One region of the Brevibacillus sp. BC25 genome, then DNA from elsewhere that is predicted to be linked to it. Evidence: riboswitches for the same ligand, from Rfam matches in the RefSeq annotation. Region 1 holds a riboswitch; each other region holds the start of a gene.

Region 1 (3,065 bases):
CCTTGATTGAGGTTTACGAGGATGGCAAGAAGATTGATTCTGAATCCGTTCAGGTAGAAATCGTTAACGCTCCTGACAAGGATCAAGCGTCCGTATATGCCATCAAGGCGACTGCTGTAAACAATCCTGCCGCCAAATCCATTCAGGTGAAGGGGACAGTAAGCGGCTGGAATAAAAAGGACGATACAGAATTGTTTGTGATCGCTCCTGACGGGAAGAAAAAAGAAATTGAACCGAATGACAAAGGTGAGTTTTCTTTGACGTTGTCTTACAAGGATCGTTCCTTTAGCGCCAAATCGATTCAATTCGCATTGTATGAAGACGATAAGCTGGTTAAGAAAGCTGACGTTGCATTAAGCACAAAAGTCATTGTCGAGCCTGTGAAGCCAACAGATGACGATGAAGACGATGATGATGACAAAAAGAAAAAAGAAAAAGGGAAGCAAAAAGATAAGCATCCCAACGGCAACGCGTATGGCTATTGGAAAAAGCACGGTAAGGAATGGAATGATGACCACGATGATGATCATGACGACGATGACGATCGTGACGACGACAGAGACTAGTCTCTATCGTTAAGGCCGCTGCTTGTAAGTCTCGACGTACTCCACCAATTGTCTGATGTAATCCCCCAGAATGGGGATCGAAAGAAATTGCGTCAAGAGGGAGCCGAGGAAAGCCAAAACGATAGCAGTACCAATTGTCAATCCCAGACCCCGGGCAAGACCTGCGAGGAAATTAATCCAGAGCAGCTTGCGCGGGGCTGTGTAATTTTGGATCACATCTGCTAGTCGAATATCTTCCAGGAACATCGCAATTTTATGCATCCGCTCATTTACCTTCCGAACTTCCTGAAGCTCTTCAAGTACTTGGTCAATTTGCTGCATAAGGCGGTCTGTAGGCGACAAGCTGTCCATCCCCTTCCATCATTCGGTATTGTTACCTACCAGTCTAGGGAAAAAGACAACCAGAATCAAGGTGGAGAGGAAACGTTTGCCTATCAGCTAAGCGAAGGGTAAAATGAACGTACAAAACGTTTGTTAGGAGGCTTTAAAATGGCTGAAACTGTTTCCCAATCTCTTTCCGAAGATTTATTCAAGCTCTTGCAAAAGGAGCGTTTTGTTACCTTGGGCACAGTAGACCATGAGTCAGGGGCACCATCGCTCAGCTCCTTGTCCTGGACGTATGCTGTCAGCGCCGATACGATTCGTTTTGCCGTGGATAATCGCTCACGTATTTTGGCTAATATTGCGAAGGAACCACAAGTTGTCCTGCATTTGATCGGTGCCGGCTCGTCTTTCGCCATTAATGGTCGTGCTGTCGTCAAAACAGACCGACTGGAAGGTGTTCCGCTCAAGCTGGCCATGGCAGAAATCAAGATTGAGGCTGTTCGTGATATTATGTTTTACGGTTCCCGTATTTCCGTAGAACCACAATATGAAAAGACGTATGACAAAAACGCGGCAGCGAAGCTGGACAATCAAGTTATGACCGCTTTGAAAGATGCAAATTAACGGGTGGAAATAAATTGTTGACAAGAATCCTGCCGATCCTTTAGTATTAGGGTCAATCAAATTGAATAGCAATCTTCTTATCCAGAGCGGCGGAGGGACTGGCCCGATGATGCCCGGCAACCAATCACCTGTATTTTATCAGGGAGATAATGGTGCTAATTCCTGCAGAGTTATCAAACTCTGAAAGATGAGAAGGATTTGCTTACGGTGACGTAAACAAAGCCTTCTTTCAGAGGAAAGGGGGCTTTTTTGATGCCCTCGTACATTATTGGAGGGAGAGAAATAGACATGAAATTGGAAACAAAATTGATTCAGGCGGGCGTAGGCAGAGACGAAAATACAGGGGCGGTGAGCTTTCCTGTTTACTATGCAACGGCTTATCGCCATCCTGCCTTGGGCCAGAGCACTGGATATGATTATACACGCACAGCTAATCCTACTCGCACCATTTTGGAGGAGACCATCGCTGAAGCGGAATCAGGAGATGCAGGATTTGCTTGCGCCTCCGGAATGGCTGCTGTTCATACCGTCATGGGTTTGTTTTCCCAAGGGGATCATCTGATCGTTTCACTCGATCTGTACGGGGGAACCTATCGATTGTTCGAGCAAGTGCTCTCTCGTTACGGTCTGACGTTTTCGTACGTGGATTTACGTGACATTCGTGCACTCAAAGATGCGATTCGCCCGGATACAAAGGCCATCTTCGTCGAGACGCCAACCAATCCGCTCATGCAGATTACCGATATTCGAGTAGTAACACGATTGGCGAAACAGCACGGGCTCCTGACGATTGTAGACAACACATTCTTAACCCCGTATTGTCAACGCCCACTAGAGCTTGGTGCAGATATCGTCTTACATAGTGCAACCAAGTATTTGGCAGGACATAACGATGTGCTGGCTGGACTCATCGTAACAAAAGGGGAAGAGTTGTCGGAAAAAATCCGGTTTTTGCACAATTCAATCGGTGCTGTACTCGGACCGCAAGATTGTTGGCTTCTCGTTCGCGGGATGAAAACATTGGCATTGCGGATGGAGCGCCATCAATCCAATGCCTTGATTGTCGCGGAAAAGCTGCGTGAGCATCCGGCAGTAGCGGAGGTATTTTATCCAGGTCTGCCAGAGCATCCGGGACATGAGATACAGGTGAATCAAGCGACTGGGCATAGTGGGATGGTATCGTTCCGCGTATGTGATGCAGAGCAGGTGGGATTGTTCCTGCAAAATCTGCAAATCGTGTCCTTTGCAGAAAGTCTGGGTGGTGTCGAGTCATTGTGTACGTATCCGGCGACGCAGACTCACGCCGATATCCCGCAAGAAGTAAGAGAGCATGTCGGTGTTTGTGATCGATTGTTGCGACTGTCGGTTGGCATCGAGCATCCAGATGATGTCGTAGCCGATTTGTTTCAGGCATTGAATGCTAGTTTGGTCGTAGGGGGGAGTGTACGATGAATTTTGCAACCAAGATCCTCCACGGTTCAACTTGCATTGACCCGTTCACAGGTGCGTCGTCGGTTCCGATTTATCAGGCTTCCACATTTCATCAGGCTG
Region 2 (3,065 bases), on a different contig from region 1:
TCATTTTCGTCACAGGAATCAGCAAGATCATCAAAATGATAAACGGTACCGAACGTAATACGTTGACAACGAATGATGCGATCGTATAAAAAGTGCGGTTTTGCAGAAGCTGTCCGCGTGAAGTCAAAAACAGAATGATTCCCAACGGCAAACCAATCAGGACGGTAAACAGGGTGGAAAAGCCGAGCATCGTGAGCGTGTCCATCGTACCTACGCCGATTTCAGCCCAATCCACATTCTCGAATGTCCAGTCCATTTATATCACCTCTACTTCCAAGCCACGTTGGCGCAGCGTCTCAATGGTCTTTTGATTCTGTGCAACATCGCCTTCCAGCTCAATCACCAACTGACCATACGGCGTATCCTTCATGCGAGAGATCGTTCCCTGTAAAATGCTGAACACCGTGCCGGTCTCTTGCATCGTTTGGAACAGGATCGGCTGGTACGTTTTTTCTCCGAGGAAGGTGACACGAGCAATGGTACGGATCCCCGAAGCCTTTTCGTGCTCAACTGCTTCGCGCAGTTCTGTAGAATCCGCCACTTGTTCCACGAATTCTTGTGTCGTTGGATGCTTCGGACGAAGGAATACGTCCAGTACGTTACCCGACTCGACGATCTTTCCTCCATCAATCACGCCGACACGATCACAAATGGAGCGAATGACGTGCATCTCGTGGGTAATCAGCACAATGGTCAAGCCCAGCTTGCGGTTGATATCCAAAAGCAGTGCCAGAATGGAGTTCGTCGTCTGCGGATCGAGAGCCGATGTAGCTTCGTCACAGAGCAGCACTTTTGGATCATTCGCGAGCGCCCGGGCGATTCCGACACGCTGCTTCTGTCCGCCAGACAGCTGAGACGGATATTTGTCCTTATGTGCCTCCAAGCCAACCAGCTTCAGCAGCTCGTTTACTTTCTTATCAATCTCTGCCTTCGGACGCTTGGCCAGCTTGAGTGGAAAAGCGACATTTTCGCCGACTGTCGAAGAAGACAGCAAGTTGAAGTGCTGAAAAATCATGCCGATTGAGCGGCGCTTTTCTTGCAGCTTCCCTTCAGCCAGCTTTGTCAAATCGACACCGTCCACAATAACTTCCCCTGAAGTTGGGCGCTCCAGCAAATTGATGCACCGGATCAACGTACTTTTCCCTGCACCAGAGTGTCCGATAATCCCGTATATTTCTCCTTGCTCTATGGAAAGGTCGATCCCCGTTAATGCTGGGATGGTTTTACCTTGTACTTGATAGCTTTTATGCAAATGACGCAGTTGGATCAACGCATCCACCTCCCGACCACAATCTAAATAAAATCAGAAAACCCCTTTTTCAATAAACGAAAAAGGGGCTGCAACGCAATGTATACGTTCGCATCCACCCTTCTCATCTATACAAGATCAATACAACCTTGTAGGAATTGGCACCGCGACGTTCATTCGAAAATGAACCGGCTGCCGGGCTTCATAGGGCCTGTCCCTCCGCCTCTCTTGATAAGAAAGATATCTACGTATATTATGTTCGTTTTTTCTATTTCTTGATGATACAAAACGGATTATATCCTTTTTGAAAATATAACGTCAATAGTAATAGCAGGAAAAGTTTTTTAATCCATGACGCCGTTGCGGATGATGGTTGATTTTACATGAAAGCGAAACCTTGCTTCCTTGAAGACTTTTCTCAACTCGGCCTGCGTCATGTTTACCATTCCTCTTCTATTTGCACGATACACCATCCCGAATCCAGCGGGATCGACATCGAAGCCCTGCAATTTACTGACAACTTTCTGCAATTCTTTTTCGATCTCTTTTTCCAGTGCATTCTCCATGATTTTCATCAGCTTTGCATTCTCTAGCTTCAGCGGAAGGGTTAATTCCAAAATCCGCGCATGGAATCGGATATGAATATCAAATACCGGGGGGGACACTTGGGTCAGGTCAATTTTAGATGTGCTGGAAATGGTGTCAAAGACAAGCTGCACGCGGTCTTTTTTACTTCCGTGGCTCTTTGGCTCCTCACCAAAAATATGAGCAGGAACAGAAGTATCGTAGCTGCCAATGCTGAATTTCCCATGCATGAGCTTGATTAAAAAGGCTTCCTTTGGTGTGATCCACCCTACATAACGATCCCCTCGAAATAATGCGATACCCTTGATTTGCAGCTCATTTCCCTTTCTTGCAATGTACGGCATGATCGGGTCGATTCCTTTGTCATAATAAGCTCGAAAAAACTCATGCATGGTGGAAGAAGGAATTTTTTCCCCTTCAATATTTTGCTCAATCATACGGTATAAATAGATTCCGATATTTCCTTCTTCCGAGTAGGGATACGTTAACATATCATATGTTTCGCCTTCAAATAGGCAAAGATAAACCCTGCTGGAAATAGAGGAATCCCGATACAACGTGTCAACGATACTGCCAAGTCCACGTTTTGCCAAGTTTTCACTGTAGAGTGTGACACGAATTTGCCCACCCAATACTTTTTTATCTGATTGTAAATTAATCCGATCCCGAATACCTTTGCTGGTTTCACCGGTAGCTGAGAAAAGCTGTATCTTTTCTTTCGCCTCTGGATTAATGGAGGGCATGATCGCTGTCCCACGAATATTTCCATCCTTTAACAGATCATAGCCGACAGCCGTGGCAAGTCCTGTCTCATCAAAAATTTGCCGATCTGTACAGCCTGCTAAGATGAGGAAACCTGAACACCACACCGCAAGAAGCCGATTGGATAATCGCATCCAATGTTTTCGATCAGACAGCATCAGGCACTCTCTCCTTTGCTGGTTGGTTTCGCCCGTTGCTTTCGCTGTTTCAGCAAGACCATGAAGTACAAAAAATAGGGGTACACGTAAATCATGTACACGGTTATTTGCGAGAATATATTCGTCATCCTGCTCATCTCCTGCCTGGATAGCAGCGACAAGGAAGCTACATAAATCACGGGCATAATCCAATACAACGAATGACGCAGGTTGAATCCGAACAAGCGCTTGAGCCCCCGGGCAGAAGACCACAAATACAACATGATATTCGGTAAGATCACGAGAAGCCACAACGAAATGACAACCAGCTC
Region 3 (3,065 bases), on a different contig from region 1:
GGTTCGCAGGTCGGATTGCTGTACGGAAACATCAGCATGGAACTACGCGAGCGGGTTGGGGGAGAAGAAAAGAACGCGGGCCGTTTTGAGAGTACGAATGTGCTATGGAACGTGAATGCGAAGCCGCAATGGACGAACGGGGTCAGGGAGCAAAAGCTGTTTTTCCGTTATCCGACAGAGGGGGAAACGGAGGATACCATGTCTCTCACTTCACCTGCCTGGACGACTATGGAGAAGCTGCCTGAGGGAACTGTTTCGCAGCTTGCAATATCTTTTGACCACTTTCTGACGTACGAGGAGTATTATGCACTGATTTCCCGCCATGTTACCTCTTCAGGACAAGATACAGTTTGGTTTGCGGTAGATACAGGGGTGGAGCTCAAGCAAGCAGAGAGTGATGTACCCAATCTGTTACTTGGTGCAGGGGACGTATGGGGATTTGCTCAGAGAGAACTCGATTACGGAGGTGCGCCCATCCGGGTAAATGGGGAAGGGGCAAGAAGAATGGCGACCTATCTGAACGAAATGAAGTACTTATCTGAGCAAGAAGGTCTGACTCGCGATATTGGCAAAGCCTTGGTATTTGGTAGCGACCCTCAGATAGCAGAACGATACAACTACATGCAACAAAACGGAGTGCGAATCTACGGCGCTGTCCTGACCGGACCTACAAAAGAACTACTGAAGCTCAAGGCCGAAAAGTCGATAACAGCAGCGTTTTTAGGCAAAGTAGACTGGTGGAATTGGGAGCGACCTGCGGCATCGGGAACACAACACAGCTACTAAAAGCAAGGTGCGAATTTTTGCACAAAAGGGTGTTGACATCGTGGAAGCGTTGGTTGTATGATTCAAACTAAATCAAAAACCGAATACGTTTTGGATACCTTATCCAGAGAAGGTGGAGGGACTGGCCCGATGATACCCGGCAACCGACATGACGCCATTCAGACGCGAGGAAGCGACTGATTGACAGGCGACATGCACGGTGCTAATTCCTGCAGAAACAAAAGTGGTCTGGAAGATAAGGGGGACATCAACACGGTTCTTACACGTGACGACAGCGACCTCTTTTCTTCGGGAAAAGAGGTCTTTTTTTGCTCTCATGACACAAACAAAACAAGTAGAGATAGAGGAAAAATACGCAGAGGGGAGTTTTGGAATCATGGCATATCGCGCATTGACTGAACAGGAAGCAGTGGAGTACGTAAAAGGAATACCGGGTCTTTTTAGCGAAGGAGCAGAGCTGACCAGTCGCGAAATCGGGGATGGCAACCTCAATCTGGTTTTTGACATTCAGGAGCCAGCATCCGGTAAGAGCGTCATTGTCAAGCAAGCACTGCCTTTTGCCCGCGTCGTGGGAGAATCTTGGCCGCTTACGATTGATCGGGCTCGCATCGAGAGCGAGGCACTCCGCATTCAGCACAAATACGTTCCAGACCTGGTGCCGCAGGTGTATCATTTCGACGGGGAGCTTGCGTTGACTGTCATGGAAAACGTCGGGGACCACATCATCATGCGCAAAGGTCTGATCGAAGGAAAGCGGTACCCGCTATTCGCGAAGCAAATTGGTCGTTTTCTCGCGCAAACCTTGTTCTTCACATCCGATCTGGGCGCGCATCCGTACGATAAAAAAGCGCTAGTCGGAACATTCATAAATCCAGAATTATGCAAAATCACAGAAGACCTCGTCTTTACCGATCCGTATGAAAATGCGCCTACCAACGACTTCAACCCGTTGATTCGCAGGGAAGTCGAGGCGATCTGGAACAACAGGCCGCTGAAGCTGGAAATCGCCAAGCTGAAATACGATTTCCTTACGCGCTCAGAAGCGCTGCTGCATGGTGACTTGCATACCGGAAGTATTTTCATCACAGAAAACAGCCTGAAAGCAATCGATCCAGAATTCGCTTACTACGGCCCAATCGGTTTTGACATCGGGGCGATTATTGCCAATCTGCTGCTCAACTACGCAGGACAGCACGGTTTGCAAAAAGATCAAGGAGAACGGGAAGCGTACCGCGAATACTTACTGGAAACGGTCGAGGATGTCTGGAATGAATTCGTTTCGCAATTCGTTCAGCTCTGGCACAAGCACGCCAAAGAGCGCAGCGCTCATGTCGAGGGACTGTGGCAAAGCTACGTGAAGCGCTTGATTCAGGATACAGCAGGCTATGCCGGATGCAAAATCTTGCGCCGTGTCATCGGCTTGGCGGGCGTAGCGGACCTGAATGCCATTGAAGACGACCAGACTCGCGCAGAAGCAGAGCGTCTGGCTCTCTCGATTGGAGAAGCACTGATTCTCGGTCGCGGCGGCATAGACGAATCGACAGATATCACGGACATCGTACGCACTGTGACCGAACGTTACTATCAGGAGGCTACAACAGTATGACAACCAGCACTCAATTGGCACCTGTTAAGTGGGAGAATAACGCATTGGTCTTGCTTGACCAGACGCGTCTGCCAGTAGAAACGATCTATTTGAACTTAACTACCTCCGAGCAAGTATGGGGTTCCATCCGTCGCTTGGAAGTGCGTGGCGCACCGGCGATTGGCATGGCAGCAGCTTACGGGCTTTACCTGGGCATTCGTGGCAGTGAAGCGAGTAACTACGACGAGTTTTGGCAGGAACTGAACCAGCAAGCAGACTACCTGGGCTCTTCCCGTCCGACAGCCGTGAATCTGTTCTGGGCGTTGGATCGAATCAAAGCTCGTGTTGAAAAAGAAAGCGGAGCTTCGATTGCCGAATTGAAGGCAGCAGTGCTCGATGAAGCACTGACGATTCAAAAGGAAGATGCTGAAGTATGCCGGACCATCGGAGAGCATTTGCTCACTCTGTTGCATGACGGTATGGGAATTCTCACACACTGTAATCCAGGGGCATTGGCTACAGCAGCTTACGGTACGGCTACCGCTCCATTTTATTTGGCAAAGGAACGCGGTTGGAATCTGAAGGTGTACGCAGACGAAACCCGTCCTGTCCTGCAAGGCGCTCGTCTTACTGCATTCGAATTGCAGCAAGCAGGGATTGATGTGACGCTCATCTGCGACAACATGGCGGCGAT
Region 4 (3,065 bases), on a different contig from region 1:
TACCTATGCCCAGCCTCCCTATGCAAAATGGGGCAGGCTCGCGATGCAGGAAACGATGAAGCGATATCCAAACGCTCAAATTGTGGACTACCTACATGTCGGACGAAAACAAAAAACGCCCACCACGTCGGAAGAGACGTTTAAGCTCTTGCTTCAAGAAGGCAATCGCAGGTGGGCGTTACTCGTTTATATTGAATTCGTGAATCAGACAGAAGAAGTCGTAAACATCTCCTATGAGGAGACTCACTAGTCAGCGAGCTGTTCCATCTCTTTCATCATGATTTCCATGTCCATGTCAGCTGCCATCCCGTACGCGCGGCGCATGTTTCCATCTCCATCCACAAGGAACATGCGAGCCGTATGGGCATAAGAACCATCTGGCTGCTTCATGACCATCAGACCAAAATCCTTCGTCACTTTCTCTACAGCCTGAGCGTCCCCGCGCAGGAACTTCCAGCCGCTCTGATCTGCCTTGAACTTGGCTGCGTACTCCTGCAAGACTTCCGGCGTATCGTTATCAGGGTCAAAGGAAATGGAGATAAACTCTACTTTGTCTCCGAACAGTCCCTTTTCCTTCAACTGATCTTGCAGCTTGGCCATGTTGTACGTAGTCGCTGGACAAATATCCGGACACTTGGTAAACATAAACTCCACCAGTCGTACTTTGCCAGCACTTTCATTAAATGTATAGGTTGTTCCGGCACTGTTGTCCAAGGTGAAATCCGCGATGGGCTTCAACACTTCGATCTTCTCTTCTGTCATATACTTATAACCAAATACTCCGACGATAGCCAAAAGGATAATGCCAGCTAACACAGGAAACCAATGTTTTTTCATCGCAGATTCATGCTGCAATTGTGTTCCTTCACTCACGGGTTGCTTCCTCCCTGCTTGTCCCATGCGAGATGCCTCCTGATTACACACGGGAGGCATTCACACTGTTTCTATCACTTCTTACTGTTCCACTTCACCTGGCCATGCGAGCATGCCGCCAACCATATTCGCCACGTCATACCCTTGTGCACTCAAATACTCTGTAGCTGTATTGCTTCTGGCACCACTACGGCAAACCATCACAATCGGAATGTTCTTATCCAGTTCATCGATACGGTGCGGCAAAAAGCCGAGTGGGATCAGCTTTGCCTCTTTGATATGACCTGCATTCCACTCATCGACTTCACGAACATCAATGACTTGCAGCTCCTCTTTGGCTTCCAGCTTTTCCAACAGCTCTTGTGGTGTCATTTCCTTTACTCCATGGCTCATCGCTATTTATCCTCCTATATGTACGATCAGATCAGTTGTAACCACCTCCATGATATCATACGCTTTTTTACTTTTCTAACGCGAAGAGCACTTGGCTTCACCATACATCCATGCTCCCTATTTTCTACCATTATCTCCTATTTCGCTGCGACAGTAGCCACACGGGATGTGAACAGCTTGAGGCAAAAGCGTTACAAATTAATGGCATGAGTGAACACCTTCCATCTATATATACATAAAAACCTCCCTGATAACTTACTATTATGCGTTGACAGCGAGGGGATATTTTCATACAATTACGACAACAACTTTTCTCATCAAGAGCGGTGGAGGGACAGGCCCTACGAAACCCGGCAACCAGCAGACTAGCTGCATGGTGCCAATTCCTGCAGAATCCAGTGATTCTGAGAGATGAACACAAGCCCGTGCATGATCGGAGCCTTCTTCTTCTCAGGAGAATGCTCCGTTTTTTATTAGCCGATTTCCCATAGTAAAAGGAGAGATGGACATGTCCGATCAACAACAATGGAAGCCAGAAACACTTGCGGTACACGGTGGACAGGAGGTTGACCCTGTAACAGGCTCACGTGCTGTTCCGATCTATCAGACGACCTCCTACGTTTTCCGTGATACGGAGCATGCAGCCAACCTGTTTGGCTTAAAAGAGTTTGGGAACATCTATACGCGCATCATGAATCCGACGCAGGATGTATTTGAAAAGCGTGTTGCCCTGCTCGAAGGTGGTGTTGGTGCACTCGCGACCGCATCCGGGCAAGCTGCCATTACATTCGCCATCTTAAATATTGCGCATGCAGGAGACGAGATCGTCGCTTCCAGCAGCCTCTACGGCGGTACCTACAACCTGTTCGCCCACACTCTTCCCCGCCTCGGTATCAAGGTTCATTTTGCTGATCAATCCAATCCGGAAAATTTCCGTACCTATATCAATGAAAAGACAAAAGCCGTGTTCTGCGAGACGATCGGCAATCCGCGCATTGATATCGCTGATATCGAGGCGATCGCCAATATTGCCCACGAAAATGGCGTGCCTTTGATCGTGGACAACACCTTCGCGACCCCGATTTTGTGCCGTCCTTTTGAGCACGGGGCCGATATTGTCGTGCACTCCACCACCAAATTCATCGGCGGCCACGGAACAGCAATTGGCGGTATCATCGTAGACTCTGGAAAATTCGACTGGAGTAACGGAAAATTCCCAGGTCTGACTACACCAGATCCAAGCTACCATGGCGTCGTCTATACAGAGGCAGTCGGTCCACTCGCTTATATTATCAAAGCGCGCGTCCAGCTCCAGCGCGATATCGGAGCGGCTGTTGCCCCAATCAACTCCTTCTTGTTCCTACAAGGATTAGAAACACTGCATCTGCGCATCGAGCGGCATAGCCAAAACGCCTTGGCAGTAGCCAAATTCCTCGCCAACCACTCTGCCGTAGAGTGGGTGAGTTATCCGGGGCTGGAGTCAGACTCCCAGCATGAATTGGCACAAAAATATTTGCCAAAAGGTACTGGCGCGATCCTGACCTTTGGAATTCGCGGTGGCGTTGAGGCAGGAAAAACATTGATCGAGTCAGTGAAGCTGTTCTCCCATCTCGCAAATGTCGGGGACTCCAAGTCACTCATCATTCATCCAGCTAGCACAACACATCAGCAGATGACAGAAGAAGAGCAGGCAGCAGCCGGAGTGACTCCGGGACTTATTCGCCTCTCCGTCGGCACAGAATCGATCGACGATATCCTCTCTGATCTGGAGCAAGCCCTGCAGCGTGCGTTGCAATTAT

Evidence for each region. Region 1 has a riboswitch for S-adenosylmethionine ahead of PMI05_RS15495 (aminotransferase class I/II-fold pyridoxal phosphate-dependent enzyme). Riboswitches for the same ligand answer to the same signal wherever they lie in the genome.
Region 2: another riboswitch for S-adenosylmethionine. It lies ahead of PMI05_RS10905 (methionine ABC transporter ATP-binding protein); the one in region 1 lies ahead of PMI05_RS15495 (aminotransferase class I/II-fold pyridoxal phosphate-dependent enzyme).
Region 3: another riboswitch for S-adenosylmethionine. It lies ahead of mtnK (S-methyl-5-thioribose kinase); the one in region 1 lies ahead of PMI05_RS15495 (aminotransferase class I/II-fold pyridoxal phosphate-dependent enzyme).
Region 4: another riboswitch for S-adenosylmethionine. It lies ahead of PMI05_RS10980 (homocysteine synthase); the one in region 1 lies ahead of PMI05_RS15495 (aminotransferase class I/II-fold pyridoxal phosphate-dependent enzyme).

Annotation. Positions count from the first base shown of each region.
Region 1 is NZ_AKIX01000052.1:38,801-41,865, forward strand. It holds gene PMI05_RS15480 (hypothetical protein) at 1-566, shown strand, start outside; gene PMI05_RS15485 (DUF5665 domain-containing protein) at 576-917, opposite strand; gene PMI05_RS15490 (pyridoxamine 5'-phosphate oxidase family protein) at 1,056-1,514, shown strand; SAM riboswitch class I at 1,589-1,708, shown strand; gene PMI05_RS15495 (aminotransferase class I/II-fold pyridoxal phosphate-dependent enzyme) at 1,803-2,966, shown strand; gene PMI05_RS15500 (PLP-dependent aspartate aminotransferase family protein) at 2,963-3,065, shown strand, end outside.
Region 2 is NZ_AKIX01000038.1:58,451-61,515, forward strand. It holds gene PMI05_RS10900 (methionine ABC transporter permease) at 1-256, opposite strand, end outside; gene PMI05_RS10905 (methionine ABC transporter ATP-binding protein) at 257-1,270, opposite strand; SAM riboswitch class I at 1,371-1,487, opposite strand; gene PMI05_RS10910 (Ger(x)C family spore germination protein) at 1,594-2,754, opposite strand; gene PMI05_RS10915 (GerAB/ArcD/ProY family transporter) at 2,754-3,065, opposite strand, start outside.
Region 3 is NZ_AKIX01000088.1:20,342-23,406, forward strand. It holds gene PMI05_RS21640 (anti-sigma factor) at 1-786, shown strand, start outside; SAM riboswitch class I at 883-1,028, shown strand; gene mtnK (S-methyl-5-thioribose kinase) at 1,163-2,392, shown strand; gene mtnA (S-methyl-5-thioribose-1-phosphate isomerase) at 2,389-3,065, shown strand, end outside.
Region 4 is NZ_AKIX01000038.1:72,392-75,456, forward strand. It holds gene PMI05_RS10965 (YqzG/YhdC family protein) at 1-250, shown strand, start outside; gene PMI05_RS10970 (SCO family protein) at 247-873, opposite strand; gene PMI05_RS10975 (rhodanese-like domain-containing protein) at 955-1,266, opposite strand; SAM riboswitch class I at 1,578-1,684, shown strand; gene PMI05_RS10980 (homocysteine synthase) at 1,775-3,065, shown strand, end outside.